Regions from separate parts of the Streptomyces sp. NPDC002403 genome, predicted to be linked through region 1. Evidence: riboswitches for the same ligand, from Rfam matches in the RefSeq annotation. Region 1 holds a riboswitch; each other region holds the start of a gene.
The links. A riboswitch is a leader RNA that binds a small molecule or an ion and turns the genes downstream of it on or off. The one in region 1 is predicted to bind cyclic di-AMP.

Region 1 (7,226 bases):
GCGGCCGCGGCCGGTGCCGTACTGCTCGACGATCCCGGCGATGTGGCGGTGCTGTTCGACAAGCGGCTCTGCCATGCGGTGCTGGACCGGGCCGGGGTGCCGGTACCGGCCTCGCCGACCTCGGGAGCCGCGGCGCCCGTGGTGCGGGACTGGGCGGACGTACGGGAACGGATGGCGGACCACGGCCTGCCCCGGGTCTTCGTGAAGCTCGCACACGGCTCGTCCGCCTCGGGGGTCCTGGCCGTGGAGACGGCCGGGCCCGGCCGGGTCCGGGCCACCACGTCGGTGGAGCGTGACATGTCGGGCCGGCTCTTCAACTCCCTGCGGGTGCGCCGCGTCACGACGGAGCGGGAGGTCGCGGCGCTCGTCGACGCGCTCGCACCGGACGGCCTGCACATCGAGCGCTGGCTGCCCAAGGCCACCCGGCGGGGCCGGGCGACGGATCTGCGGGTCGTGGTGGTGGCGGGCCGGGCCACCCACGCCGTGGTGCGCACCAGCCGCTCCCCCATGACCAACCTCCACCTCGGCGGCGAACGCGGGGATCTCGGCGAGGTCCGTGAGGCCGTCGAGGCGGCGGGCGGCAGCTGGAGCGAGGCCCTGGCCGTGTGCGAGCGGGCCGCGGGGTGCTTCCCGGACACCCTGTGCGTGGGCGTCGATCTGCTGCCCGCGACCGGCTGGCGGCGCTTCGCCGTCGGCGAGGTCAACGCCTTCGGGGACCTCCTGCCGCGGCTGACCGGGCTTGCGGGCAGCGGCGCCGAGGGCCTGGACACCTACGCGGCGCAGGTCGCCGCCGTAATGAACACAGCAAGGAACCACCGTGCAACCGCCACTGCCTGACACCCCGCGCGCCCCCGTGGACGCCCGGAACCCGGACATGAGCCAGATCGTGGGCAGCCACGACCTGCTGCTCGTCACCCTCGACACGCTGCGCCACGACGTGGCGCAGGAGCTCGCCGCCGCGGGCCGCATCCCCCATCTGGCACGCCATCTGCCGGGCGGCGTCTGGGAGAAGCGGCATGCGCCGGGGAGCTTCACCTACGCCTCCCACCAGGCGATCTTCGCGGGATTCCTGCCGACACCGGCGGGCCAGGGGCCGCATCCGAGGCTGTTCGCCGCGCGTTTCGCGGGCAGTGAGTCCACTGCCTCGGGCACCTTCGTCTTCGACACGCCGGATCTGCTCTCCGGCCTCGCCGGCGTGGGCTACCGCACGGTGTGCATCGGCGGTGTCGGCTTCTTCAACAAGCAGGCGCCGCTCGGTTCCGTGCTGCCCGGCATGTTCCAGGAGAGCCACTGGGAGCCGGAGTTCGGCGTGGCGTCGTCCACCTCCTTCGAGGCACAGGTGGCCCGTGCCGAGGAGGTGGTCGCCGGACTCCCCCAGGAGCAGCGGCTGTTCCTCTTCGTCAATGTGTCCGCACTGCACCAGCCCAACTGGTTCCACCGGCCGGGCGCCACCCGCGAGGCGGGCGACTCCCGCGACACGCACGCCGCGGCCCTGGAGTACGTGGACGCCCATATCGGCAGGCTCTTCGCCGCCGCGAGCAGCCGCCGTCGCTGTTTCGCCATCGTCTGCTCGGACCACGGCACGGCGTACGGGGACGACGGCTACACCGGTCACCGGCTGGGTCACGAGTCCGTCTGGACCGTTCCGTACGCGCACTTCTTCCTGGAACCGGGGGCCATCGCACCATGAGCACCACCACCACCGTGCCGGCCACCCGGCCGTACCAGAGCTATGTCTACGCCTACCCGCACAAGACCGCCTACCGGCCGCTCGCCGGCCGGCCGGCGCTGCGCGAGCTGTGGGCGGCCGAGCGCAAGGACGCGCTCTCGCTCTATCTGCACATACCGTTCTGCGAGGTCCGGTGCGGCTTCTGCAATCTCTTCACCCGGATCGGCGCCCCGGACGAGCTGACGACCCGCTATCTCGACGCGCTGGACCGGCAGGCCACCGCGGTACGGGAGGCGCTGGGCGACGAGGAGCCGGCGCGTTTCGCCGCGGCCGCGTTCGGCGGGGGTACGCCCACGTTCCTGACCGCGGTGGAGCTGGAACGGCTCTGCGACATCGCGGAGAAGCGGATGGGCGCCGATCTGCGGTCCGTCCCGCTGTCGGTCGAGACGTCGCCGTCGACCGCGACGGCCGACCGGCTGGCCGTCCTCGCCGACCGCGGGACGACCAGGATCAGCATCGGGGTGCAGAGCTTCGTCGAGGCCGAGGCGCGGGCCGCCGTGCGCCCGCAGCGGCGCGCCGATGTGGAGGCGGCGCTGGACCGGATACGTGACGCCCGCATCCCGGTCCTCAACATCGACCTGATCTACGGCATCGACGGGCAGACCGAGGACAGCTGGCGCGCCTCGCTGGACGCGGCGCTCGGCTGGCGGCCGGAGGAGCTGTACCTCTACCCGCTGTACGTGCGCCCGCTGACCGGACTGGGACGGCTCGGTGCCGACAGCGAGGCCGTGGCGGACGCGGCCTGGGACGAGCAGCGGCTGCGGCTGTACCGCGCGGGCCGGGACCATCTCCTGGCCCACGGCTACGAGCAGGTTTCGATGCGGATGTTCCGCCGCGCCGACGCCCCGCGGACGGACGGGCCCGACGACTACGCCTGCCAGACCGACGGCATGATCGGCCTGGGGTGCGGTGCCCGCTCGTACACCACGGGACTGCACTACTCCTTCGACTACGCGGTCGAGATGCGGGAGGTCCGGGCGATCATCGACGGTTACGCGGCCACCGAGGACTTCTCCCGCGCGGAGGTCGGGCGGTACGTCGACGGCGACGAGGCGCGCCGCCGCCACCTCCTGCAGTCGGTCCTCCAGGCGGAGGGGCTGCGCCTGGCCGACTACAGGGAGCGGTTCGGCACCTCGCCGGCCGACGACTTCCCCCTCGAACTGGCCCGGTTCGAGGCGCGCGGCTGGCTCGACGCGTCGGCCGGGGCGTTGGGACTGCTGCGGCTCTCCCCCGAGGGCCTGGCCCACTCCGACGCACTGGGCCCGGAACTGTTCTCCCCCGGTGTACGGGCCACGATGGCCGCGTACGAGTTGAAGTGAGCGCCCATGGACCTGACGATCCTCTACCGAGGCCCGCTCGCCTCGTGCGACTACGACTGTCCGTACTGCCCCTTCGCCAAGCGGCGCGACAGCCCGGAGCAGCTGCGGGCCGACCGTGCCGCGCTGGAGCGGTTCACGGCGTGGGCCGCGGCGCAGACCGGTGACCGGATCTCGGTGCTTTTCACCCCGTGGGGCGAGGGGCTGGTCCGCTCCTGGTACCGCCGTGCGCTGGTCGAGCTGGCGCAGCTGCCGCACATCCGACGGGTCGCGATCCAGACCAACATGAGCAGCCGTACGGGGTGGCTGGCCGAGGCCGGTGAGGCGGGCCGCGAGAAGATCGCGCTGTGGTGCACGTACCACCCGGGGCAGACGCCGTACGAGCGGTTCCTCGCCAAGTGCCGGGAGCTGACCGCGCTCGGCATCCGGCACAGTGTCGGTGTGGTCGGGCTCGACGACCATCTCGACGAGGCGCGGCGGCTGCGCGCCGCGCTGCCGGAGGAGGTCTATCTCTGGGTGAACGCGGCGGAGGGCCACAGCTACACGGACGAGGAGGCGGACCGCTGGACGGCCATCGACCCGCTCTTCCCGTACAGCCGGCGTCCGCACCGGTCGGCCGGGCTGCCCTGCAGGACCGGTGAGTCGGTCGTCTCGGTGGACGGTGACGGCACCGTGCGACGCTGCCATTTCGTCCCGGCAGAGCTGGGCAATCTCTACGACGGGAGCTACCGCAGGGCCCTCGGTCCGCGTGCCTGTCCGCTGGCGGTCTGCGACTGCCACATCGGCTACGTGCATCTGGAGACGCTGCCGCTGTACGACGTCTTCGCCGGCGGTGTGCTGGAGCGGATACCGGCATCGCTGCCGCCGCTGCTCGCCGGACGTGTCTGAGCTCCGGACACGTCCGGCGGGACTGCGCGAGACGGTCTAGAGCGGCAGGAGGTCCGGCCGTTTCGCCTCGACGTGGTCGCCGGAGGATTCGCCGCGCAACCGCCGGCCGATCCACGGAACCAGGTACTCGCGCGCCCAGTGGATGTCGTCGCGCCGTACTTCGAGGGTGCCGCGCTGCGCCTGCGGGGGCCATTCCTGGTCGGGGTCGGCCGGCACGTCGATACCGAGGACCTGGGCGGCGCGCAGCGCGACCCTGGTGTGTCCCTCGGGCGACAGATGGAGCCGGTCGTCGTCCCAGGCGCGCCGGTCCTGGACGGAGCGCAGCGACCACAGGTCGAGGACCGGGCAGTCGTAGCGGTCGGCGATGGCCCGGACATGGGCGGTGTACGTGGCGATCTTGCCGCGCAGATGGCGCAGCACGGGAACGCCACGGGTGTCGAAGCCGGTGGTGACCATGACCGTGCCGACCGCCCCGGTCAGCTCGGCGACGGCGCGCTCGAAGCGCTCGGCCACGTCGTCGGGGTCGGTGCCCGGCCGGATGATGTCGTTGCCGCCCGCACAGAAGCTCACCAGATCGGGTGCGAGCTCCTTGGCGCGCGGCACCTGCTCCTCGACGATCTGGTCGAGGAGGCGTCCTCGTACGGCGAGATTGGCGTACCTGAAATTGCCGTGCGCGGAGCCTTCGCCGCCCGTCGCCGCATCGGGGTCCGGGAGCTGGTCCGCGAGAAGTACCGCGAATCGGTCCGCCCAGCCGACGAAGGTCCCGTCCGGGCCGGGGTCGCCGACTCCCTCGGTGAAGCTGTCGCCGATCGCCGCGTACGACCCGATGACGCCCTGTCGGTTGTTGACGCCACGTTGGTTTTTTCTCGAATCGTCTGCCACAAACGCTTATCCTGCACCGCCGAATGTGACCTACGCGACCGTAATATGGGGTTGACGGGTGGTGAGATAGACCACCCGGTCAGTTTTGATAAAGAGGGAATAAGCAGAAGGGGCGGTGCGCCGCCGCGCACCGCCCCTTCTGTGTTGCTCAGGTCATGCTGTGTCGCTCAGCTGCCCGGCCGTTCGGCTCAGACGTAGATGCCGTGCGAGGCCAGGAAGGCGATCGGGTCGATGTCCGAGCCGTACGCCGGGCCGGTGCGGACCTCGAAGTGGAGGTGCGGGCCGGTGGAGTTGCCGGTGGAACCGGAGAGGCCGATCTGCTGGCCCACGGTCACGGTCTGGCCCGCCGAGACGGAGAGCGAGGACAGGTGGCCGTACTGCGAGTAGTGGCCGTCGGCGTGCTTGACGACGACCTGGTTGCCGTACGCGCCGCCCCAGCCGGCGGTGACGACGGTGCCGGAGGTGATGGTCTTGACGCTGGTACCGGTGGCGACGGGGAAGTCGATTCCGCTGTGGCTGCCGCTGGACCAGTTGGAGCCGGAGGCCCGGTAGTTGGTGGTGTGGTTGCCGGGAACCGGGTGGACGTAGCCGGAGCTGCTGCTCTTGGCGGCCGGGGCGGAGGCCGCCTTGGACTGCGGGGCGGCGGTCACGGACTTGGCCGGGGCGGACTTCTCGGCGGCCGCGGCGGCGGAGGGCGCCTTCGACGGGAGGGCGGAGCCGGTGCCGGCGCCGGTGGGCGCGGCGTTGCCGGCCGCCTTGCCGCCGAGGGTCAGCTTCATGCCCGGGAAGATCAGGCTGGGGTCCTCACCGACGACCTTGCGGTTGTCCTGGTACAGCTGCTGCCAGCCGCCCTCGATCTTGTGCTCGGCGGCGATCTTCGACAGGTAGTCGCCGGAGACGACGGAGTACGTCGTGGTGGCGGCCTGCTTCTGCGTGACCGGCTGGGCGTGCGCGGCGGCGGTGGCCGACTGCGGGGCGGCGGCCGGGGCGGCCTGCTCCGCGGCGTGGGCACCGGTGGCACCGAGCAGCGGGAGTGCGATGACGGCGCCACCGGCACCGACCGCGGCGACGCCACGGGCGACGGGACCGATCTTCGTACGGCGGTGCTTACCCGATATGGGCATGACGTGCTTCCTCTCCGGCGCCTGCGAGGTGAGCTGTCGGGTTCGGGCTGGAGATGCCCGGCCGCACCGAGTGCGACTTCACCCCGAGCCGGCCGGATTTCTCCGGTCGGCGACTTACCTGGTTCCCCCGCTCCTGCCACGCGATGAGTGGGTACGAATTCCGGGCGGCGGCAGGATTAGGCGGTCCGTCCGGATTGACGGTGACCGTAAGCGAGTCGGGACGGCGAGAACAAGCGGCGGGTTCCATTGCGGATTCCGCACCGGGGAAATCGGTGCGGAATTCCGGTCACACTCCGTGGATTACGGATCTTGGCTTTCCGCACGGCGCACGGAATGCCCGACCCTCCTGCCGCCACACACCGTCACGGATATGATCCCGCTCACGAGGCGGCGATCATCTCCCGCATAAACGGGCGATGTTCAGACAAAAGACCGCATTACGGACATGCCCCTTCTGTCACACCCTTCGCAGGCGCAGCACCCGTGCGTCGAGATCCCCCTGGAGTCCGCTCTGCAGTCCCTGGTGGAGCAGCGCCGAGCCGTGGTGCACCGCCCCTGTGTCCAGGCAGGTGTATGCCGCCGCGGGGTCGAGCCCGCGCAGCCGCAGGGCCGGGGGCCGTTCCCCGTATCGCTGCGCCTCCAGCCACATCAGGACCACGGTCTCCTGGCCGTGGACGTACTGGACCGCACTGAGTCCGCCGCGCGGCTCGCGCAGCCGGTACAGCGCGCCGTGCTGCACGACCGGCCGGATCTCCTTGTAGAGCTCCACCCAGGTCCGCGCCTCGGCCAGCTCCTCCTCGCTCCATTCGGTGAGGTCCCCGCCGACCCCGAGCACACCGGCCATGGCGCTCACGAAACGGAAGCGCAGCGAGCTGACCCTGCCGTTGAGCTGGTGGTTCGGGCTGTCGGTGACCCAGGCGGCCATCACCCGGGCCGGGTGGATGTGCCCGAAGCCCTCCTGGATGGCGAGACGGTCGAGCGGGTCGGTGTTGTCGGAGGTCCACACCTGGTCCGTACGGGACAGGATCCCCAGGTCGATCCGGCCGCCGCCGCCCGAGCAGGATTCGAATGCGACCGAGGGATGTGCGGCCCTGAGCCGGTCGATCAGTGCGTACAGGGCGTTCACATGCTCGATCCAGAGCTTCTGCGGGTATTCCTCGCCCGGCCAGCCCGCATCGGTGAAGCAGCGGTTGAAATCCCACTTCACATAGTCGACGGGCGTCTCGGAGAGCAGTGTGTCCAGCTGCTCCCAGAGATATTCCTGCACATCGGGGCGGGCCAGATTGA
Region 2 (7,226 bases), on a different contig from region 1:
GGCAGGCTTCCTCGCCGAGACCGAGCAGTACAACGCCCGCGCCGCCCAGGCCGGGCCGCTCGCCCAGGCCAGGGCCTCGCACGAGGTCATCGAGGAGCAGACCGCACTCGCCGAGCGGCAGGCCGCGCTCGCCGCGCAACGGCTGGAGGCGGAGGTCCGGCGCCCCGCGGACGCCGAGGCCTACCGGCAGCGCACCCTGGCGGAGGCGGCCCGTGACCGGGTGAAGTTCGAGGCCGACGGCAGCGCCTACACGGAGCGGACCCTCGCCCAGGCCCAGGCGGACGCCAACAGTGCGCGTGCCGCCTCGCTGCGTGACGGCAACCAGGAACTCATCGCGGCCAACCGCATCGTGGAGAACCTGCCCGCCCTGGCCGACGCGGCCGCCCGGGGCATGTCCGGTGCCGACCTCACCGTCCTCAACGGCACCAACGGTGTCAACGAGATGGCGGCGGGCGTCGTCGGCCAGGGGCTGGCGATCCTTCACGCGCTGCAGCGCGGCGCGAACCCGATGAAGCAGCCGGCGGTCGACGGGAAGGCCGCTTCCGCGCCCCGCATCTCCGGGACGAATCCGTCCTGAACCGGCCGGGGTGAGGGACCGGCGAACCCGAGTGGTCAAAAGAGCGCCGGAGATGCCGTAGAGTTGTGTTCACCGACGCGGGGTGGAGCAGCTCGGTAGCTCGCTGGGCTCATAACCCAGAGGTCGCAGGTTCAAATCCTGTCCCCGCTACTCAGAGAATCAGGCCCGGCACGCATGCAGCGTGCCGGGCCTGATTCGTTTCGCGCCGCGCCGCTTCGCGCGTCCCCCCAATGGCCGATGCGGAGTCGCCGTCCCTGTCCGCTCCGGTGAGCCTGGGGTGGGGCGCGGTGCCGTCCGCAGCCGCGCGCGTACCGGGCAGGAGACCACAGGTGTGGAAGCGGGAGAAGCGTCGCGGCCGGCACGCCGGGGGCGGTACCCGGCAGTTCGTGCGCGCGCTGCCCGCCCTGATGATTCTCGGCGGGCTGTTGTTCGACGCCCTCACCCCGGACACCTTCACCGCCATTCCGTTGTTCGTGGCCGCTCCGCTGATCGCCGCCCCCTTCTTCTCGCTGGCCAGCACCATCCGCACCGCTGTGGCCTCGATGCTGGCCGACATCGCGCTGCGGCTGTACAGCAATACGCTGCCGCAGGTCGTGCCGTTGATCGAGCTGCTCACCCTGGCCACCGTCTCGGTCCTCGCGGTGGTGATCAACGGGGTCGTACGGCGCAGCAACGAACAGCTGGCCTCGGCGCGGTTCATCGCGGAGACGGCCATGCGCGCGGTGCTGCCGCAGCCGGCCGACCGGATCGGCGGACTGCAGGTCGCGGCCCGGTACGAGGCGGCGCAGGCGGACGAGTTCGTCGGCGGTGATCTGTTCGCGGTGTCGGACACCCCGTGGGGGGTGCGGCTGGTGGTCGGGGACGTGCGGGGGAAGGGGCTCGAAACGGTGGAGACGGTGGCCGTGGCCATCGGGGCGTTCCGCGAGGCGGCCGAGCAGGAGTCCTCGCTGGCGGGGGTGGCGGGGCGGCTGGAGCGGGCGCTGGCCCGGGAGGAGGCGCGGCGGGGCGGGCTCGACGTGCTCGAAGGCTTCATCACCGCCGTGCTGGCCGAGATCCCGTCCGGGCTGTCCCGGGTGCGGATCGTCAACCGCGGTCACCCCGAGCCGATCCTGCTGCACCCGGACGGCGCGCTGGAGGTGCTCAAGCCCTCCGTGCCGGCGCTGCCGCTCGGGATGTCCCTGGGGGTGTGGCCGGAGCGGACGGACGAGTGGGATCTGCCGGCCGGGACGACCCTGCTCCTCTACACGGACGGGCTCTCCGAGGCGCGGGACACCGAGGGGGTGTTCTACGACCCGGCGGCCCGGCTGCGCGGGCGGATCTTCCCGGGGCCCGAGGAGCTGCTGTCCGCGCTGACCGATGACGTACGCCTGCACACGGGGGGCGAGACGACCGACGACATGGCGTTGCTCGCGGTCGTACGTCCCGGGCAGGGGCAGCCGGACCGGCGCAGGACCGTGCGGATCGTCGGCGCGGAGAAGGCGTCGGGCACGACGTCGGGGGCGAAGTGAGGGACGGCGCGTGGAGAAGGTGCGAGGGGCGGAGCGCGCGATGCCACCGTGCGTAATCGAAAGGCGCCGCTCCGCATAACGTTTGACGCAACGTCAGAAACAGGGTAGTGGCTGAAGGGCGGTCAACTCGCCCGATTGCAACCACTTGTGTCCCGTAAAGTCCAGGCCAAAGACGTGAACGATCAGTGGGAACAGCTTGGAATACGGCCCCGGTGTCTATTAACGTTCGATAACGCAGCGCGGTCGTCCCAGCCGTCGTCAGTGGCGGCACCGTGCGCGAGCGCCGAATTCCGCAAGGGAACCGGGGAACCACCTACATGGGGTGAATCGGACACCTGTGTCTCGTGAGAGACGGAGGGGCCCGTAGGAGACCTTCCTGCTCCGAACCCGTCAGCTAACCCGGTAGGCGAGAAGGAAGGAAAGGAGTGCGCCCCCGTGGCGTCCAACAAGCCTGCCCCCGAGGCCCCGTCCCGGTTCGATCCCGACTACGGCACCGGCTACGGCGCCGAGTTCACCGGAGAGTTCGGCGGCGACCTCCGCACCGACGGCAACAGCGTTGAGCCGGAACGCAGTCGGGACGAGTGGAACCCCACTGAGGAATCGGTTCGCCCGGTGCGCGGCAGGCACCGCGTCGCCAAGCAGCGCAACGGACTCGCCCGCAGCTCCACGGTGCTGGGTGTCGGCGTCATAGCGGCGGTCGGCGCGGGGGGCATGGCCACCGCGCAGGGCAAGCCCCCGGTCTCCATCTCCGTGCCCGACGCCATCACGGACAACCTCCCCGACGCCAAGTCGCTTCCCGGCGTGGGCTCCCTGTTCTCCGACGGGTCCGAGGCGGACAAGGCCGAGGTCGCGGCGGCCGACGCCCCGCTCACCACCGCCGGCATCACCACCGCCGAGGTCGAGCAGGGCACGACGGACGCGGGCGAGGCGCTCCGCGCCCGCATCCTCCAGCAGGCCGAGCAGCAGCAGGACGCCGCCGACGCCGAGGCCAAGGCGGCCCAGGAGAAGGAAGCCGCGGAGAAGGCCGCCGCCGAGGCCAAGAAGCAGCAGGACGAGGCCGAGGCCAAGGCGGCCGCCGAGAAGAAGAAGGCGGAGGAGGAGGCCAAGAAGAAGGCGGAAGCCCTGCGGCTCGCCAAGCTCGCCGCCAGCTACGCCATCCCGACCTCCTCGTACACCATCACCTCGACCTTCGGTCAGGCCGGTTCGATGTGGTCCTCCGGCTACCACACCGGCCTCGACTTCGCGGCTCCGACCGGCACCCCGATCAAGGCCATCCACGGCGGCACGGTCAAGTCGGCCGGCTGGTCCGGTTCGTACGGCTACCGCACGGTGCTGGAGCTCGACGACGGCACGGAGCTGTGGTTCTGCCACCAGTCCTCGATCGGCGTCAGCGTCGGCCAGAAGGTCACCACCGGCGAGACGATCGGCCGGGTCGGCGCGACCGGCAACGTGACCGGCCCGCACCTCCACCTGGAGGTCCACACCGCCGACGGCACGGGCATCGACCCGATGGCCTGGCTCCGCGGCAAGGGCCTCAACCCCTGAGGCGACGCCCGCCCCGATGAACCCCGGCAGCCCTGACGCTCACCCCCCGACGTCAGGGCTGCCGGTCTGTCGACAGGGCACGGAGGGCGGGCGCGCGGAGGGTGAGCCGGCCGCGACGGCCGACTCACCCGAATGCTGGAATCCGGAATAGTGGACGCACGGGAATTCGTTGATCCACTCATGACTTCTCTTCGCAGGCTGGGCTCCTCCGACCTTCAGGTATTCCCGCTCGCCCTCGGCGGCAACGTCTTCGGCTGGACCGCCGACGAGGCACAGTCGTTCGCCGTGCTGGACGCCTACACGGCAGCCGGAGGCAACTTCATCGACACCGCCGACGGCTACTCCGCGTGGGTTCCGGGCAACGAGGGCGGCGAGTCGGAGACGGTCATCGGCAAGTGGCTCGCCTCCCGCTCCGACCGCGATTCCGTCGTCGTCGCCACCAAGGTCTCCACCCACCCCTCGTACCGGGGGCTCGCGCCCGCCACCATCAAGGCCGCGGCCGAGGCCTCGCTGCGCCGGCTCGGCACGGACCACATCGACCTGTACTACACGCACTTCGACGACGAGACCGTCCCGGTCGAGGACATCATCACCGCCCTCGACCAGCTGGTGAAGGAGGGCAAGGTCCGGGAGATCGCCGCCTCCAACATCAGCCCCGAGCGGCTCCGTGCCTCCCTGGACTTCTCGGAGCGTGAGGGGCTGGCCCGCTACGTCGCCCTGCAGCCGCACTACAACCTGGTCTCCCGCGACACGTACGAGGGCGAACTCCAGGACACGGCCGCCCGCGCCGGGCTCGCCGCCGTGCCGTACTTCGCCCTGGCCTCCGGCTTCCTCACCGGCAAGTACCGTCCGGGCGTCACGGTGGAGAGCGCGCGGGCCGAGCGCGTCAGCGAGTACCGGGAATCGGAGCGGGGACAGAAGGTCCTGGCAGCCCTGGACAAGGTCGCCCAGGAGCAGGACGCGCAGATCGCGACCGTCGCCCTGGCCTGGCTCGCCTCCCGGCCGACCGTGGCCGCCCCGATCGCCTCGGCCCGCACGGTCGAGCAGCTGCCCGCGCTGGTGGCCGTCGCGGACCTCTCGCTGACCGAGCAGCAGCTGGCCGAGCTCACCGAGGCATCCGCCTGACGACAGGGCCTACCGCGGTGGCTGCTGCCGCGGCAGCAGGTACGGGTTGTAGCCGGGGCCGGGGCCGGGGCCGTTGCGGTGTCCGCCGTACTGCGGGTGCGGTGCCGGGGCCGGCCACGGGGGCGGCGGGTACGCGGGGCGCAGGCGGCCCGTCGCCTGGGCCGCGTAGTCCAGGGCGGGGGCTGCCACCTCCCTGCGTTGCCAGAGGTGGTGCAGCAGCTCCAGCTCGCGCTCGGCGAAGTCCGGGCCGGCCGTACCTCGGCGGGCCTGCAGACGCAGCGAGGCCAGCGAGGTCGCGAACGACTCGTACTCGGCGACGGCCCGGGCCGCCGCCTTCCCGTGGGCCTTCGCCGCGGCCTTGGCTCGGGCGGAGGGCACGGGGGCGGGGACGGGGCCGTACGGGCTCTGCCAGGTTCCCCGGGTCCCGACCGCGTACCGTCGGCGGGCCGCGTCGCGGGCCAGTCCGCGGGCCCGCATCGAGGAGAGGGCGAGCGGCTCCGCCGGGGTCAGCCAGCCGGCCGCCGCGTAGGCGGGCAGCTCGGCCGAGAGCGTACGCAGCTCCCGCACGCGCGACCAGATCGCCAGCCAGGTCACCAGGCCGAAGACCGGGACCATGAACACCCCGTACACGGCGTAGAAGCCGTAGGGGCTGAAGACCGCCGAACCGTTCCACAGCGAATGCATGCCCATGGCCAGGACGAGCCCGAGCAGCGGCAGCACGATCCGGCGGATGCGCCGGCGCCGTGGGGCGGCCGCGGCGAGTCCGAAGCCTATGCCGGTCAGCACCGTGAAGAGCGGGTGCGCGAACGGTGACATCACCGCCCGCACGAAGAACGTCGCGGCCGTCACCGACACGACGCCCGAGGTGCCGATCTGCTGATCCTCGCCGAAGGCGTTGCCGAGGTAGAGGATGTTCTCGGTGAAGGCGAAGCCGCTCGCGGTGATCCCGGCGATCACGACGCCGTCGACGATCCCGGTGAACTCCCGTCTTCGGAACAGGAAGATCAGCAGGACCGCGGCGGCCTTGGCGCTCTCCTCGACGACCGGCGCTATGACCGTGGCACCGAGGGTGTCGGCGTTCGACGGGTCGGCGGTGGCCGTGGCTATCCAGCGGGTGGCGAACGAATTCGCGAGGATCGCGACCAGGGCGGCGGCGAACGCACCCCAGGCGAAGGCGAACAGCACATTCCGCCAGGGGCCCGGATCGACCCGGTCCAGCCAGCGGAACGCCGCCATCAGGAGCGGCACGGGCAGCACGGCGAGACCGAGGCCCACGAGGAAGCCGTGGGTGCCCGTCTGGTCACGGACCAGGGCCAGGATCGCCAGACCGCAGAGCGCGAGCACCGTGAAGACGGCCGCGACGCGGAACGTCCGGCTGCGCCACACCATGCCGACGCGGCGCGGCCGGTAGCGCCAGTGCCGGCGCTCCGGCACGGCAGCCAGAATCTCGCCGACCCGCTGCTCCTCGAGGAGCGGGACGGCCGGCTGCGACTGCTGTTGCTGGACAGACCCGTCGGACACCACGCGATGACCCTAACCAGCGGCACTGACACCTGACCATGGGGCGCCCGGGGCCCCGCCACGGTCACCCGGGCCGCGCCCGCGTCTCAGCTGCGGGCGAAGAGCAGGTCGTGCACGACATGGCCCTTGTCCAGGCCCTGCCCCTCGAACCGGGTCAGCGGCCGGAACGCGGGGCGGGGCGCGTAGCCGCCGTCCGCCACGGTGTTCTCGAAGAGGGGGTGCGCGGTCAGCACCTCCAGCATCTGCTCGGCGTACGGCTCCCAGTCGGTCGCGCAGTGGATCACCGCGCCCGGCTTCAGCCGCTGTGCCACCAGATCGAGGAACTCCGGCTGGATCAGCCGCCGCTTGTGGTGGCGCTTCTTGGGCCACGGGTCGGGGAAGTACACCCGCAGCCCGTCCAGCGACTCCGGCTTCAGCATCTCGCGCAGGAGGATGATCGCGTCGCCGTTGGCCACCCGGACGTTGGACAGGCCGTTGCGGTCGGCGAGACCGAGCAGATTGCCCTGGCCGGGGGTGTGCACATCGACGGCGAGGATGCCCGTGCCCGGGTCGGCGGCGGCCATCTGCGCGGTGGCCTCGCCCATCCCGAAGCCGATCTCCAGCACGACCGGGAGCCCGTCGAAGAGCTCGGGCAGATCCAGGACGCGCTGCCCGTCGATGTCCAGGCCCCACTTCGGCCAGAGCCGCAGCAGGGCGTCCTCCTGGCCGGGCGTGACACGGCTGCGGCGCGGCTGGAAGCTGCGGATCCGGCGCTCGTGGTGCGAACCGGCCGGGTCGATGGCGGGCCCGCCCGGGAAGCGCGGCTCCTGGCGCAGCCGGCGCTGCCGCTCGAAGGAGGCGGCGCGCAGATCGTCCGGAATGCCGGCGGCGTCCGGAATCCCGGCAGCCGAGGGAATCCCGGCGGCGGACGGATTTCCGGCAGCGGGCGAGGAGAGGTTCTCGGAGGTCTT
Region 3 (7,226 bases), on a different contig from region 1:
AGGCCCGCGCCCGGCTGCCGTACCCGGTTCGTGAGCTTCTGGAGCGAGCTGGACCGGGTGATCGTGCCTGCCGAGGCGGGCCGCATCGACCATCCGGATCTCGACGCGCAGAACGTGCGCGTCACGGGAATCGGCCATCTCGCCCTGCCGGTGCATCCGGCTGTCGCCGCCGCGGTCCGGCAGGCGCTGGAGTCCCGCGAACCGGCGGCCGGAACCACCGGGGCCACCGGATTCGGAGTGACCGGAGAAGCCGGGGAAACCGGAGGAACCGCGGGAGCCGCATGAGCCCCACGGCCCGACAGGGACCCCACAAATAGAACGCGTTTCGAACATAGAGCCAAGGCTCTGTGCGCAGTCCGTCGAAAGACGGCCGATTGCCCGTTTCCTGAGTCGCCCATGCCCGCCGAAGATTGTCGGCGTCACGTACCGCCGGGTACAGTCGCGGCCACTGCTCCCCCTGGGATTCCCCCGCCGGAAACCCAGAGCACAGGTCCTGCTGCCGAGGCGAGAGAGAAGTTGGTGAACGACCAGCACCCCCACGCCGGGTACGCCGGATACGACAGCGAGGCGACCGGCGGCTTCGACAGCGACCCGCTCTTCGGTTCACTCCCCGGCAGTCACGACGGCGCGTACGGCAGCGGCTACGGAGCCGGGCAGTCCGACTACAGCGGCCAGTACGACTCCACCCAGTGGGACACGGGCGCACACCCGACCGCCTCGTACGACGCCTACGCCCCGTACGCCGCGCAGCCCCAGCAGCAGTACGAGGCGGGACCGACGTACGAGACGACGGCCGTCTGGACGCCCTCGGCCGACTACGGCACGGAGGCGAACACGGCCACCGCCACGTTCACCGGCATCCCGGCGCAGGGCGGCGCCCCGGACGCCACGGGCCAGTGGGACACCAGCGGCTGGCACACGAACGAGCCGTGGGCCACGGGCGAGAACGCCGCGTACGACACCGGCGCGTACGACGCCACCGCCTGGAACACCGGCGCCACGCCCGAGCACGAACAGCACCTCGCGCACACCGCGGAAACCGCACAGGTGCCCTACGAGGCGCCGTCGGCACACGACGCGCCCGGAACACACGGGACCTACACCGACCCGGGCTCCTACGACCCGTACGCGCCCTACGTCACCCATGCCGCAGACAGCGCCGACGCCCCGGACACCGCAGCGGACGTCGTGGACGTACATGACGCCGCCACCATCAGCGTCGCGGCCATCGCGGACGCCGCAGAGGCCGTGCCCGGCCCGCACCGTCCCCTCGGCCGCTCCGCCACCCGCGGCGGCGGCGCCGGCCGCAGCCGAAGGCGTTCCCCCGCCAAGCGTTCCGCGCTCCTCACCGTCGCCATCCCCTCCGCCTGCGTGATGAGCGTGGCCGGAATCGCCGCGGCCTCCGTCGGCGGGCTCGGCGGCGAGGACAAGAAGGACGACAACACCACGATGGCGGCGGCCGACCCCGGCTCCGTCAAGGCGGGTGCGGCCAACAACAAGCTGGACACCCAGCTCGCCAACCTCAGCGCCGACGCGGAGAACTTCGCCGACCGCGCCAGCCGCACCCAGGAACGCATCGACCTGCGGGAGCGGCAGGCCGCCGAGAAGAAGAAGCGCGAGGAAGAGGCCGCCCGCAAGGAGGCCCTGCGCCCCAAGTTCGTCCTGCCGGTCAAGCAGCACGGCCTCAGCGCGTACTTCGGCCAGGCGGGCGTCAACTGGATGTCCGTGCACACGGGCATCGACTTCCCGGTCCTGGAGGGCACGCCCGTGATGGCCGCGACCGACGGCACCGTGCGCACCCAGCTCAACAGCGCCTACGGGAACATGGCCATCGTCACCATGGCCGACGGGACCGAGACCTGGTACTGCCACCTCAGCAGCACCAAGATCCGCTCGGGCCCGGTCAAGGCCGGTGACGTCATCGCGTACTCGGGCGACACCGGGAACTCGACCGGCCCGCACCTGCACTTCGAGGTGCGGCCCGGTGGCGGAGCGGCAGTGAATCCGCTGCCGTGGCTGCGCAGCCACGGCCTCAACCCGACCTGAGCCCGGCGGGGCGGGGACCACGGCCCCCGCCCGCTCCGGCTACAGCTTCTCGACCGGCGCGTACCGCAGCAGCAGCTTCTTCGGACGCTCGTCGCCGAAGTCGACCGTGGCCTTCGCCTGGTCGCCGACGCCCTCGACCGCCGTGACCGTGCCGAGCCCAAACTGGTCGTGCGTGACCCGGTCCCCGACGACCAGCGTGATCGTCGGCTTGTCCGAGGTCCGCCGGGTCGCGAAGCCCGAGGGTCCGGAGCGCGAACGCGACGAGGACAGCGAGGACGTGATCCCCGAGGTCGGTCCGGCCGGAGCCGCCATCGGCCCGGTCCGCTTCCACTCCAGGTGCTGGTCCGGGATCTCGTCCAGGAACCGCGACGGCGGGTTGTACGAGGGCTGGCCCCACGCGCTGCGCATCGCGGCCCGGGTCAGATAGAGGCGCTCGCGGGCCCGGGTGATGCCTACATAGGCGAGCCGCCGCTCCTCCTCCAGCTCCTTCACCTGTCCCAGCGCCCGCATGTGCGGGAAGACGCCGTCCTCCATGCCGGTCAGGAAGACGACGGGGAATTCGAGGCCCTTCGCGGTGTGCAGTGTCATCAGCGTGATGACACCGGAGCCGTCCTCGTCCTCGTCGGGGATCTGGTCGGAGTCGGCGACGAGCGCGACCTTCTCCAGGAACTCGGCGAGCGTGCCGGTGCCCGCGGCCGTGCCCATGCCCTCCTCGTCGGCCGCTCCGCGCTCCTGCTCGAATTCGAGGGCCACGGCGGCCAGTTCCTGAAGGTTCTCGATCCGGGTCTCGTCCTGCGGGTCGGTGGACGCCTGGAGCTCGGCGAGGTAGCCGGTGCGCTCCAGGACGGCCTCCAGGACCACCGCGGGGCCCGCGCCCGACTCGACGATCGTGCGCAGCTCCTCCATCAGCGTGTTGAACCGCTTGACGGCGTTGGCCGACCGGGCCGCCATGCCGTACGCCTCGTCGACCCGGCGCAGCGCCTGCGGGAAGGTGATCTTCTCGCGCAGGGACAGCGCGTCGATCATCGCCTCGGCGCGCTCGCCGATGCCGCGCTTGGGCACGTTGAGGATGCGGCGCAGCGGGACGGTGTCCTCCGGATTGGCGAGGACGCGCAGGTAGGCCAGGATGTCCCGGACCTCCTTGCGCTCGTAGAAGCGCACGCCGCCGACGACCTTGTAGGGCAGGCCGACGCGGATGAAGATCTCTTCGAAGACACGGGACTGCGCGTTCGTACGGTAGAAGATCGCGACGTCGCCGGCCCTGGCGTCGCCCGCGTCGGTCAGCCGGTCGATCTCGTCGGCGACGAACTGCGCCTCGTCGTGCTCGGTGTCGGCGACGTAGCCGGTGATCCGGGCGCCCGTGCCGGCGTTCGTCCAGAGGTTCTTGGGGCGGCGGCTCTCGTTGCGCTCGATGACCGCGTTGGCGGCGGAGAGGATCGTCTGTGTGGAGCGGTAGTTCTGCTCCAGGAGGATCGTCGTCGCGTTCGGGTAGTCCTCCTCGAACTGGAGGATGTTGCGGATGGTCGCGCCGCGGAAGGCGTAGATCGACTGGTCCGCGTCACCCACGACGCACAGCTCCGCCGGGGCGTCGCCCTCGCCCGCCGGGCCGACCAGCTCGCGCACGAGGGTGTACTGGGCGTGGTTGGTGTCCTGGTACTCGTCGACCAGGACGTGGCGGAAGCGGCGGCGGTAGTGCTCGGCGACGTCCGGGAACGCCTGGAGCAGGTGGACCGTCGTCATGATGATGTCGTCGAAGTCCAGCGCGTTGGCCTCGCGCAGCCGGGACTGGTACATCGCGTAGGCCTGGGCGAGGGTCTTCTCGAAGCCGTCCGCGGCCTGGCCTGCGAAGGTCTCCTCGTCGATCAGTTCGTTCTTCAGGTTGGAGACCTTGGCCGTGAACGACTTCGGCGGGAAGCGCTTCGGGTCGAGGTCGAGATCGCGGCAGACCAGGGCCATCAGCCGCTTGGAGTCGGCGGCGTCGTAGATCGAGAACGACGAGGTGAACCCGAGCCGCTTCGACTCGCGGCGCAGGATGCGTACGCACGCGCTGTGGAAGGTCATGACCCACATCGCGTTGGCGCGCGGTCCGACGAGCTGCTCGACGCGCTCCTTCATCTCGCCCGCGGCCTTGTTGGTGAAGGTGATCGCCAGGATCTGGCCGGGGTGCACCCCGCGCTCCGCGAGGAGGTGGGCGATCCGGTGGGTCAGCACCCGGGTCTTGCCCGAGCCGGCCCCGGCGACGATGAGCAGCGGGGAGCCCGCGTGGACGACGGCGGCGCGCTGCTCGGTGTTCAGCCCGTCGAGGAGCGCCGCGGCGTCGATGACGGGGCGGTGCCCGCCGTCGCGGTAGTAGGCGTCCCTGGGCGGCGGGGGCCCGTCGAACACGCCCGCGAAGAGGTCCTCCGGCACCGCTTCGGGTGCGGAGTCCTCGGGGGGCGGCGGGGGCTCTTCCTCCGAGTGCTGGAGGCCGGCCAGGAAGCTGTCGTCAAAGAGGCTGCTCATCGCTAGTCGAGTCTAGGCCGCCCCACCGACAGCCGGAGGCCGCATGGCGAACCGCACACCGCGACGGACACCCGGCGCAGGTGCGCGCCCACAGCCCGTGAGGGATTCCGGGCCTCCACCACCCCGTTCCGGCAAGGTCACGAAAATGTATCGGGCATATCGAACATCAACCTTCACAGCAGCACCACGGGTTGGCTAGCGTGCTCGACCGGGCGGCCCGTACCCCCTTGAGGCGAACCACGCCGAGCGGGCGCCTCCGCCGAATCCGGGCTGCCCCCACGGGAGTTCGGAACCGGGGACCCATACGCAGTACCGGGGTGAATCGGTCCTTATCCCCCACTCGGACCGTAGGGCAGCCTTCCGTTCCGCCCGAACCCGACAGCTAACCCGGTAGGCGGTCCACGGAAGGAGATGCCGGCCTTGGCATCCCATCGCAAGCCGCGCACCCGGGTGCGCACCACCGCACCGGCCGTCGGTCTCACCACCGCGGCGCTGGCGTCCGTGACCCTGCTCTCCACGCAGAGCGCCATGGCCGCACCCGATCCGAAACCCGGCATCGAGGACGTGCAGAAGAAGGTCGACGACCTCTACCGGCAGGCGGGCACCGCGACCCAGCAGTACAACCGGGCGAAGGAGGCCTCCGCCGCCCAGCGCGCCGAGGTCGACGCCCTGCTGGACGATGTCGCGAAGCGCGCCGACAAGCTCAACGAGGCGCGCAGGACGCTCGGCACCTACGCGGCCGCGCAGTACCGCAGCGGTTCGCTCACACCGAGCGCCACGTTCTTCCTGGCCGACGACCCGCAGTCGTACTTCGACCAGAACCAGCTGATGGACCGGATGACCAGCCGGCAGCAGCAGGCGATCACGGACTTCCGTACGCAGCAGGCCAAGACGGCGAAGAAGCGCGCCGAAGCGGTGCGGAGCCTGGAGACGCTGACGACGACGCAGGCCACGCTGCGCACCAGCAAGCAGAACGTCCAGGCGAAGCTGGGCGAGGCGCGCGCACTGCTGTCGAAGCTCACCGCCGAGGAGAAGGCACGGCTCGCGGAGATCGAGCGCAAGAAGGAGGCGGAGGCGAAGCGCAAGGCCCAGGAGCTGGCGAAGCAGCAGGCCGCCGCGAAGGCCGAGGCCGACCGCAAGGCCGACGAGGCCGCGAAGGGGTCCGGCGGCGGCACGGGGACGGGCACCGGGTCCGGCAGCAGCGCCACCACCAAGGCGGAGAAGGTCCTCGCCTTCGCCAGGGCCCAGATCGGCAAGCCGTACGTCTGGGGCGCGACGGGCCCGGCGTCGTACGACTGCTCCGGACTCACCCAGGCCGCGTGGAAGGCGGCGGGGGTCGACATCCCGCGCACCACATGGGACCAGGTCGAGATCGGCACCCGGGTCGCCACGGCGGACCTGCGGCCGGGGGACCTGGTCTTCTTCTACGACGACATCAGCCACGTCGGCATCTACAAGGGCGACGGGATGATGATCCACGCGCCGAAGCCCGGGGCGAACGTGCGCGAGGAGTCGATCTACTACATGCCGATCCACGGCAGCGTGCGGCCCGCTTAGCAGGCCTCCACGCGTCGCGCCGCCCCGGTGCCGGGGCGGCGCGACGCGGGCGGGATCAGGTCCAGAGCGTGGCGATGAAGATGTTGAGCATCGTCAGTCCGCCCACCGCCGCGAAGGCACCCTTGTCGGCCGTCTCCTCGTCCCGCTTGATGTAGACGAGCGCGAGGACGACGACCAGGACCAGCAGCTTGACGCCGATCTTGATGTTGTTCACGTGGTTGCCGTCGGCCTCGTTCAGCCCGACCAGCGCGACGCCGGTGACCAGCATGGTCAGCGCGCCGTGCAGCATCGCCGGGACGAACCGGGCCGTGCCCGCGCCCATCGCCTTCATCTGGGTCAGGAAACCGCCCAGCAGGGAGGCGATGCCGATGATGTGCAGGGCGACGAAGACATGAATGAGTACGTCCATGAGGCCGCAGCCTAGCCCCGGCCATATCACCGCTCGGCAGGCAGGTACACCTTCCTGACCACTTCACTCGCGCCTGTACCAATTGCCTTACTCTGGTGTAATTTTTCCGATCACTCGACGACATTGCCACGCCAAATTCAGACAATAAGCGTCATTACGACTCCTGCCCGTGCCCCGGGTTTAGCGTCCCTAGGCAGGCGACCGGCTCCACCGCCGTTCCGTACGCGGACGGTGCAGCGGTCGCCCCGCCGAGAGTTGTGGCGGGCCCGCCGGTATCCCCCGACGGGCAGTCGTCAGGAAGGACGCACGCCCTCGTGGCAGCGCATCGAAAACCCAAGCAGCGCCCGTACACCGGCCCTGCTGCCCGCACCGCGGCGACCCTCGCCCTCACCGGGGCCGCCACCGCCGCAGTGATGCCCGGCCCGGCGCACGCCGACCCGCAGCGCACCCCCGCCCAGGTCAAGGCCGAGGTGGACCGGCTGTACCACGACGCGGAGGTCGCCACCGAGCAGTACAACGGCGCGAAGGAGAAGGCGTCCGCCGCCGAGGACGCCCTCGACGACCTGCGCGACGAGGCCGCCCGCAGGACCGAGCGCCTCAACGCCTCGCGCGACGCACTGGGTTCGTTCGCCGCCGCGCAGTACCGCACCGGCGGCCTCGACACGTCCGTACAGCTGGCGCTCTCCTCCGACCCGGACCAGTACCTGGAGCG
Region 4 (7,226 bases), on a different contig from region 1:
GCGGCTCCAGCTCTCCCTGGACGCGGGGGAGAGCGGGCTGCTGGAGACCGGGATCGAGGAGCTGCTGCGGTACGACGGTCCGGTGGAGCTGGCCACCTGGCGGTTCGCCACGGAGCCGCTGGCGCTCGGCGGGCAGGACATCGCGGCCGGGGACCCCGTGCTCGTGGTGCTCGCCGCGGCCGACCGCGACCCGGAGCGCTTCGAGGACCCCGACACGCTCGACCTCGCGCGGCGTGACAATCAGCACCTCGGATACGGGCACGGGATCCACTACTGCCTGGGCGCGCCGCTCGCCCGGCTGGAGGGACAGACCGCGCTCGCCACGCTCCTGACCCGCCTTCCGGACCTGCGGCTTGCGGTGGAACCTGCCGATTTGCGGTGGCGTGGCGGGCTCATCATGCGTGGACTTCGCACGCTTCCGGTGGAGTTCACGCCGGGGGCCGCGCATGCCGGAAGTGACATCCCGTCAACTCTGTGACTTTCGCGTGATCTGCGCTGCATCGACTTGTGACGCGCGTTCGAGTCCCGCTAGGTTCACCGTTCGACTCACCAGTCACACGTCAGTCACACGGAAGGCAACCCCATGGGCTCCGCGAACGGCAGACACCGTCGCCCCCGTCAGGCACCCGCCATCGTCGTCGCCGCGGGCGTGACCGGATCGGCCATCGCCATCCCGCTGCTCGGCGCGGCCGGTGCGCACGCGGCCGACGCGACGACCTGGGACCGGGTGGCCGAGTGCGAGAGCGGCGGTGCGTGGAGCGCCGACTACAGGAACGGCTACTACGGCGGCCTGCAGTTCTCGCCGGAGATCTGGAAGGCGTACGGCGGTGAGGCGTACGCGGAGCGCGCCGACCTCGCCAGCCGGGCGCAGCAGATAGAGGTGGCCGAGAAGGTTCTGGAGGACCGGGGGCCGAAGGCATGGCCCAGCTGTGCGGTCATCTCCGGCCTCGCGGTGGACGGGGTGCTGCCGGGGGTCGACCCGGGCTCCGTCCCCGCCGAGGACCCGGCCGGGAGCGCGAAGCCGGCTGACGGGGCGTCGGCGGACCCGTCCGACGACGCCACGCCGTCCACGAGCCCCTCGGACGGTACGGGCGGCTCGGACGGCTCGCAGGGGGCCGGCAAGCCGTCGGGGAAGACCTCGCCGTCCCCGAAGTCCTCCGGTTCGACCACTCCGTCCCCCGGCGCCCCCCGTGACACGCCCGGCTCGTCCAGTGGCGTGGGCGGCAAGCACCGTGGCGCGCCGGCCGCCGAGGGGAGCCGCGGCACGGACGGCGGCGACCGCGAGTCGGGCCGGCACGCCTCCCGCGGCGGCAGCGACGCGCGCGACACGGCCGAGCCGACGGCTGACGGCACGTACACCGTCCGCCCCGGCGACAACCTCTGGTCGATTGCTGACGCACAGAAGGTTCCCGGTGGCTGGCCCGCGCTCTACGAGGCCAACAAGGGTGCCGTCGGCTCCGACCCGGACCTCATCCTCCCTGGCCAGAGCCTCGATCTCGATGTGAAGGACCAGTGAAGGCAGTCTGATAATCGACTAAAAACACCTCGAAAATCGGGGTAGTTCAGGGACCTATGTCCACTTATGCGTAAGTGAGACATGGGTCTCTTTGCGTCAACTGGCGTGTCGCGCCTGGGGGCCCCTTCCGCATCGCGTCCCACCTGCGGAAACGACGGTTCTTCAGATGCAAGTACGGGTGGATTGTCCGATGTGTCCATCTTTGAATGTGAGGGTTGCGTATGTTTACGGTCGGAACCGCTCGCACCGCGGGCCCCGTCGACCGTCACGCCGAATCCTGCCGTCGGTCGAAGGGAACAGACGCGTAAAGCGCCGTAGGCAGGAGCGGGGGACCCAGGTAAGCGCCGGGCCCGATCGTCGAGAGACGCATCAGGACCGGCTTGGGGTGAAGTCGCGTGCTAGGACGTGCGACCGGGCAACTCACTTGGCCCGAACCCGACAGCTCACCTCGTAGGCGTCGGTGAGGAGAAGTTCCATGCTGCTTTCCAGCAAGGGCAAGCACCGCCGCCCGTCCAAGGCCGTCCGTATCGCCACGCTCGCCGGTGTCGCCGGTGCCGCTGTCGCCGTGCCCCTGATGGGTGCGACCGGCGCCTCCGCCGCCTCCGTCGCCACCTGGGACGCCGTCGCCCAGTGCGAGTCCGGTGGCAACTGGTCCATCAACACCGGCAACGGCTACTACGGCGGTCTGCAGTTCTCGCAGTCCAGCTGGGCCGCCGCCGGCGGTACGCAGTACGCCCCCCGCGCCGACCTGGCCACCAAGGCCCAGCAGATCGCCACCGCCGAGCGGCTCCTCGACATGCAGGGCCCGGGCGCCTGGGGCTGCGCCGGCGCCGGCAACCTGACCAACGACGGCGTCGACCCGGGCGTCGACACCGGCTCCTCCTCCAACTCCACCGCGAGCTCCGGCGCCTCCGAGCAGCAGAGCGCCCCGGCCGCCCCGAAGCAGCAGGCCCAGCCGAAGCAGAGCGAGCGCACCGAGGCTCCCGCCGCCTCCCGCTCGGACCGCTCCGCCGCCCCGCAGGCCGAGTCGAAGAAGACCGTCACCACCCCGACCGGCGAGAAGGTCAAGAAGGGCGACGGCGAGTACAAGGTCGTCTCCGGCGACTCGCTGAGCAAGATCGCCGCCGACCACAAGGTCGAGGGCGGCTGGCAGAAGCTGTTCGAGCTGAACAAGGACATCGTCAAGAACGCCGACCTGATCTACCCGGGTCAGCAGCTGCACCTGACGAAGTAGTCACGGCTCGCTCCTCCCCGAGCACCCCGGCCCGGCGCGCGTTCCCCCGTACGCGCCGGGCCGGGGTTCTGCCGTCCGCGCTCGGGGGAGCGGCGGACCGTTCAAGTGTTGTAGTTACCGGTCAGTAGAATTCTGACCGTTTGCCCGGCAATGTGTGCCCTCGGGTCCTTTTTCGTCCCAGGGGTCGGGCGGTCGTCGGGCTGAGCGGGCCGGGCCGGTTAGGCTCTTGGCGCAAGGCCAAAGCGACCCTGCACAAACAGCGTCATATCCCAGAAGGAGATGCCTCGTGCCGTCCATCGACGTCGTCGTAGCCCGGGAAATCCTCGACTCCCGCGGAAACCCCACGGTCGAGGTCGAGGTCGGCCTCGACGACGGCAGCACCGGCCGTGCTGCCGTTCCGTCCGGCGCCTCCACGGGTGCGTTCGAGGCCATCGAGCTCCGTGACGGTGACCCCAACCGCTACCAGGGCAAGGGCGTCGAGAAGGCCGTCCTCGCCGTGATCGAGCAGATCGGCCCGGAGCTCGTCGGCTACGACGCCACCGAGCAGCGCCTGATCGACCAGGCGATGTTCGACCTGGACGCCACCGAGAACAAGGGCTCGCTCGGCGCCAACGCCATCCTCGGCGTCTCGCTGGCCGTCGCCCACGCCGCCTCCGAGGCCTCGGACCTGCCGCTGTTCCGCTACCTCGGCGGCCCGAACGCGCACCTGCTGCCCGTTCCGATGATGAACATCCTCAACGGCGGTTCGCACGCCGACTCCAACGTGGACATCCAGGAGTTCATGATCGCGCCGATCGGCGCCGAGTCGTTCTCCGAGGCGCTGCGCTGGGGTGCCGAGGTCTACCACACGCTGAAGAAGGTCCTGAAGACCAAGGGCCTGTCGACCGGTCTCGGCGACGAGGGCGGCTTCGCGCCGAACCTGGAGTCGAACCGCGCCGCCCTCGACCTCATCATCGAGGCCATCAAGGAGGCCGGCTACGCCCCGGGCAAGGACATCGCGCTCGCGCTCGACGTCGCCGCGTCCGAGTTCTACAAGGACGGCAAGTACGAGTTCGAGGGCAAGGCCCGCTCGGCCGCCGAGATGACCGAGTACTACGAGGAGCTCGTCTCCGCGTACCCGCTGGTCTCCATCGAGGACCCGCTGTACGAGGACGACTGGGCCGGCTGGAAGGTCATCACCGACAAGCTCGGCGCCAAGGTGCAGATCGTCGGCGACGACCTCTTCGTCACCAACCCGGAGCGCCTGGCCCGCGGTATCGAGGAGGGCTCCGCCAACGCCCTGCTCGTCAAGGTCAACCAGATCGGCTCGCTGACCGAGACCCTGGACGCCGTCGAGCTGGCCCAGCGCAACGGCTTCAAGTGCATGATGTCCCACCGCTCCGGCGAGACCGAGGACGTCACCATCGCCGACCTCGCGGTCGCCGTGAACTGCGGCCAGATCAAGACCGGCGCCCCGGCCCGCTCGGACCGCGTCGCCAAGTACAACCAGCTGCTGCGCATCGAGGAGATCCTCGACGACGCCGCGGTGTACGCGGGCCGTTCGGCCTTCCCGCGGTTCAAGGTCTGACAGGTCCGGCGGGGCAAGTACCCCGGCCTCCGTCCGTCCCCGCACTCGGTCCCGTACCGTGTGCGGGGACGGACGTGCGTAATGGGGAGGCGGGGACATGGCCGCGAAGGACCGGGACCGGTTCTCCACCGCGACCCGGCTGCGGCTGCTCGGCGAGCAGACCGCCGCCCGCGTCTACCGGTCCCAGAACCGCCGTCAGGCCCGCCGCTCACGGCTCACCGGCCGGGCCGCCTTCCTCGCGCTCGTGGTCTGCTCCCTGGTGGTCGCGCTCGCGTACCCGATGCGGCAGTACGTCTCGCAGCAGGACGAGATCGCCGATCAGGAGCGCCTGGCGCGGGAGGCCAGGACCCGTACCGAGGAGCTGCGCGACGAGAAGGCGCGCCTCCAGGACGACGCGTACATCAGGCAGCTGGCCCGTACGCATCTGCACTACCTTCTTCCCGGGGAGACCGGTTACACGGTGATCGACCCCGACGCGGTCAAGGAGCGCGAGGGCAGGACGGACGAGTCCGGCCGGCCGTGGCACTCCAACCTCTGGGACGGCGTGGACAGCGCCGACCGCGACTGACTCTCTTCATCCCTCTGCAGAACCGCAGTTCGAGCAGCCCGATCAGAACCTAGGCAGGCATGGAAACCCCCCCTCCGCAGACCGAGCCCACCGCGCCCACCGAGGCGGACATCGCCGCGTTCCAGCAGCAGCTGGGCCGCCCGCCGCGCGGGCTGCGCGCGATCGCGCACCGCTGCCCGTGCGGCAACCCGGACGTGGTCGAGACGCAGCCCCGGCTGGAGGACGGTACGCCGTTCCCGACGACGTACTACCTGACGTGCCCGCGCGCCGCGTCCGCGATCGGCACGCTGGAGGCGAACGGGGTCATGAAGGAGATGACCGAGCGCCTCGGTACGGACCCCGAGCTGGCCGCCGCGTACCGGGCCGCCCACGAGGACTACATCGCACGGCGCGACGCCATCGAGGTGCTGGAGGGCTTCCCGAGCGCGGGTGGCATGCCGGACCGGGTGAAGTGCCTGCACGTCCTGGTGGGGCACTCGCTGGCCGCGGGGCCGGGGGTGAATCCGCTGGGTGACGAGGCGATCGCGATGCTGCCGGAGTGGTGGCGCAAGGGGCCGTGCGTCTCGCCGTGCGGCGCGCCGGACGAGGGCTGACCCATCCCACGGGGGCTCCGCCCCCGCACCCCCGCTCCTCGGTCGCCGGAGGGGCTTTGTCCGCTTGATTCGGGAGTACTCCATGACCCGCGTGGCCGCCATCGACTGCGGTACCAACTCCATCCGTCTGCTCGTCGCCGACGCGGACCCGTCCACCGGTGAGCTCGTCGAGCTCGACCGGCGGATGGAGATCGTCCGCCTCGGGCAGGGCGTCGACCGGACCGGCCGGCTCGCCCCCGAGGCGCTGGAGCGGACCTTCGCGGCCTGCCGCCAGTACGCGGCGGTGATCAAGGAGCACGGGGCGCAGCGGATCCGCTTCGTCGCCACCTCCGCCTCCCGCGACGCGGAGAACCGGGACGAGTTCGTCCGCGGGGTGCTGGAGATCCTGGGCGTCGAGCCCGAGGTGATCAGCGGTGACCAGGAGGCGGAGTTCTCCTTCACCGGAGCCACCAAGGAGCTCGCCGGCCGCGACCACCTCGCCAAGCCGTACCTCGTCGTGGACATCGGCGGCGGCTCCACCGAGTTCGTCGTCGGCGACGACCATGTGCGGGCCGCCCGCTCCGTGGACATCGGCTGCGTACGGATGACCGAGCGGCACCTGGTACGCGACGGCGTCGTGACCGACCCGCCGGCGCCCGCCCAGATCGCCGCGATCCGCGCCGACGTCGACGCCGCCCTGGACCTCGCCGAGGAGACCGTTCCGCTCACCGGGGCCGCCACCCTCGTCGGCCTCGCCGGGACGGTCACCACGGTCGCGGCGATCGCCCTGGGGCTCGACGCGTACGACTCCGAGGCGATCCACCACTCCCGGATCTCCGTGGAGCAGGTGCGGGAGATCACCGGGCGGCTCCTCGTCTCCACCCACGCCGAGCGGGCCGCGATCGGTGCGATGCACCCGGGACGGGTCGATGTGATCACGTCCGGGGCGCTGATCCTGCTCGCCCTGATGGAGCGGACCGGGGCCCGGGAGGTCGTGGTCAGCGAGCACGACATCCTCGACGGAATCGGCTGGTCCATCGCCTGAGACCGATGCACATGCGTGCCTTGGCCTGCACCTTTGAGCCTTCGTGGGCCGCCCGGGCGGTGCTTCGCGAGACACGTCGCGACGAAGTTCGTGAACTTCTTCACAAGGAATTCGGCCCCGTGGAGGGCAGTTCTGGTCCGTATGGGTGTCCGGAGCCGTTCGCGGGGGCGCCGCGTGTCCGTGCGGGAGTGTTCCAGGCATGTTGCCGACAGGTGAATCGGAGCGGTGGTTCACCCTGCCCGGAGGGTCAAGGGCCAGCTCACAGGCGGTGAACAACGTTCGCCGTCACACCGTGGTTCCCCTGCGGGGTCATGACCTCGGTCACGTGGGCGGCGAAGTGTAGCAGAAGGTTGCCCGTACCTTGTGAAGGGGCTCACGAGCATGCCCTCCGAGGGGGGTGGATACTCGATGGCATGAGCACCACGGAGCGTCCCAGGATCCTCGTAGTAGGCGGTGGGTACGTAGGCCTGTACGCAGCTCGACGCATTCTCAAGAAGATGCGCTACGGCGAGGCGACCGTCACGGTCGTCGACCCGCGCTCGTACATGACGTACCAGCCCTTCCTCCCCGAAGCTGCTGCCGGCAGCATCTCGCCTCGGCATGTCGTCGTCCCGCTGCGACGCGTCCTGCCGAAGGCCGAGGTACTCACCGGCCGCGTCACGACTATCGATCAGGACCGCAAGGTCGCCACGGTCGCGCCGCTGGTCGGCGAGGCCTACGAGCT

Region 2: it holds a riboswitch for cyclic di-AMP, as region 1 does, so the genes downstream of both, ACWCPY_RS39265 (M23 family metallopeptidase) here and ACWCPY_RS28430 (M23 family metallopeptidase) in region 1, are expected to answer to the same signal.
Region 3: it holds a riboswitch for cyclic di-AMP, as region 1 does, so the genes downstream of both, ACWCPY_RS01895 (NlpC/P60 family protein) here and ACWCPY_RS28430 (M23 family metallopeptidase) in region 1, are expected to answer to the same signal.
Region 4: it holds a riboswitch for cyclic di-AMP, as region 1 does, so the genes downstream of both, ACWCPY_RS35885 (transglycosylase family protein) here and ACWCPY_RS28430 (M23 family metallopeptidase) in region 1, are expected to answer to the same signal.

Annotation. Positions count from the first base shown of each region.
Region 1 covers NZ_JBSFBQ010000031.1:81,331-88,556, forward strand. Annotated here, with positions in the region: gene ACWCPY_RS28405 (STM4014 family protein) at 1-837, shown strand, start outside; gene ACWCPY_RS28410 (STM4013/SEN3800 family hydrolase) at 875-1,690, shown strand; gene ACWCPY_RS28415 (STM4012 family radical SAM protein) at 1,687-3,048, shown strand; gene ACWCPY_RS28420 (STM4011 family radical SAM protein) at 3,055-3,933, shown strand; gene ACWCPY_RS28425 (SGNH/GDSL hydrolase family protein) at 3,970-4,815, opposite strand; gene ACWCPY_RS28430 (M23 family metallopeptidase) at 5,004-5,939, opposite strand; cyclic di-AMP (ydaO/yuaA leader) riboswitch at 5,943-6,099, opposite strand; gene ACWCPY_RS28435 (alpha-galactosidase) at 6,397-7,226, opposite strand, start outside.
Region 2 covers NZ_JBSFBQ010000075.1:3,492-10,717, forward strand. Annotated here, with positions in the region: gene ACWCPY_RS39250 (SPFH domain-containing protein) at 1-577, shown strand, start outside; tRNA gene ACWCPY_RS39255 (tRNA-Met) at 654-727, shown strand; gene ACWCPY_RS39260 (PP2C family protein-serine/threonine phosphatase) at 907-2,085, shown strand; cyclic di-AMP (ydaO/yuaA leader) riboswitch at 2,357-2,509, shown strand; gene ACWCPY_RS39265 (M23 family metallopeptidase) at 2,521-3,630, shown strand; gene ACWCPY_RS39270 (aldo/keto reductase) at 3,811-4,755, shown strand; gene ACWCPY_RS39275 (PrsW family intramembrane metalloprotease) at 4,765-6,276, opposite strand; gene trmB (tRNA (guanosine(46)-N7)-methyltransferase TrmB) at 6,363-7,226, opposite strand, start outside.
Region 3 covers NZ_JBSFBQ010000001.1:392,013-399,238, reverse strand. Annotated here, with positions in the region: gene ACWCPY_RS01910 (esterase/lipase family protein) at 1-285, shown strand, start outside; gene ACWCPY_RS01905 (M23 family metallopeptidase) at 520-2,046, shown strand; gene pcrA (DNA helicase PcrA) at 2,086-4,548, opposite strand; cyclic di-AMP (ydaO/yuaA leader) riboswitch at 4,796-4,961, shown strand; gene ACWCPY_RS01895 (NlpC/P60 family protein) at 4,969-6,105, shown strand; gene ACWCPY_RS01890 (hypothetical protein) at 6,161-6,514, opposite strand; gene ACWCPY_RS01885 (NlpC/P60 family protein) at 6,829-7,226, shown strand, end outside.
Region 4 covers NZ_JBSFBQ010000055.1:21,381-28,606, forward strand. Annotated here, with positions in the region: gene ACWCPY_RS35875 (cytochrome P450 family protein) at 1-478, shown strand, start outside; gene ACWCPY_RS35880 (transglycosylase family protein) at 584-1,516, shown strand; cyclic di-AMP (ydaO/yuaA leader) riboswitch at 1,817-1,988, shown strand; gene ACWCPY_RS35885 (transglycosylase family protein) at 1,992-2,750, shown strand; gene eno (phosphopyruvate hydratase) at 3,037-4,317, shown strand; gene ACWCPY_RS35895 (FtsB family cell division protein) at 4,415-4,885, shown strand; gene ACWCPY_RS35900 (DUF501 domain-containing protein) at 4,945-5,478, shown strand; gene ACWCPY_RS35905 (Ppx/GppA phosphatase family protein) at 5,561-6,502, shown strand; gene ACWCPY_RS35910 (NAD(P)/FAD-dependent oxidoreductase) at 6,916-7,226, shown strand, end outside.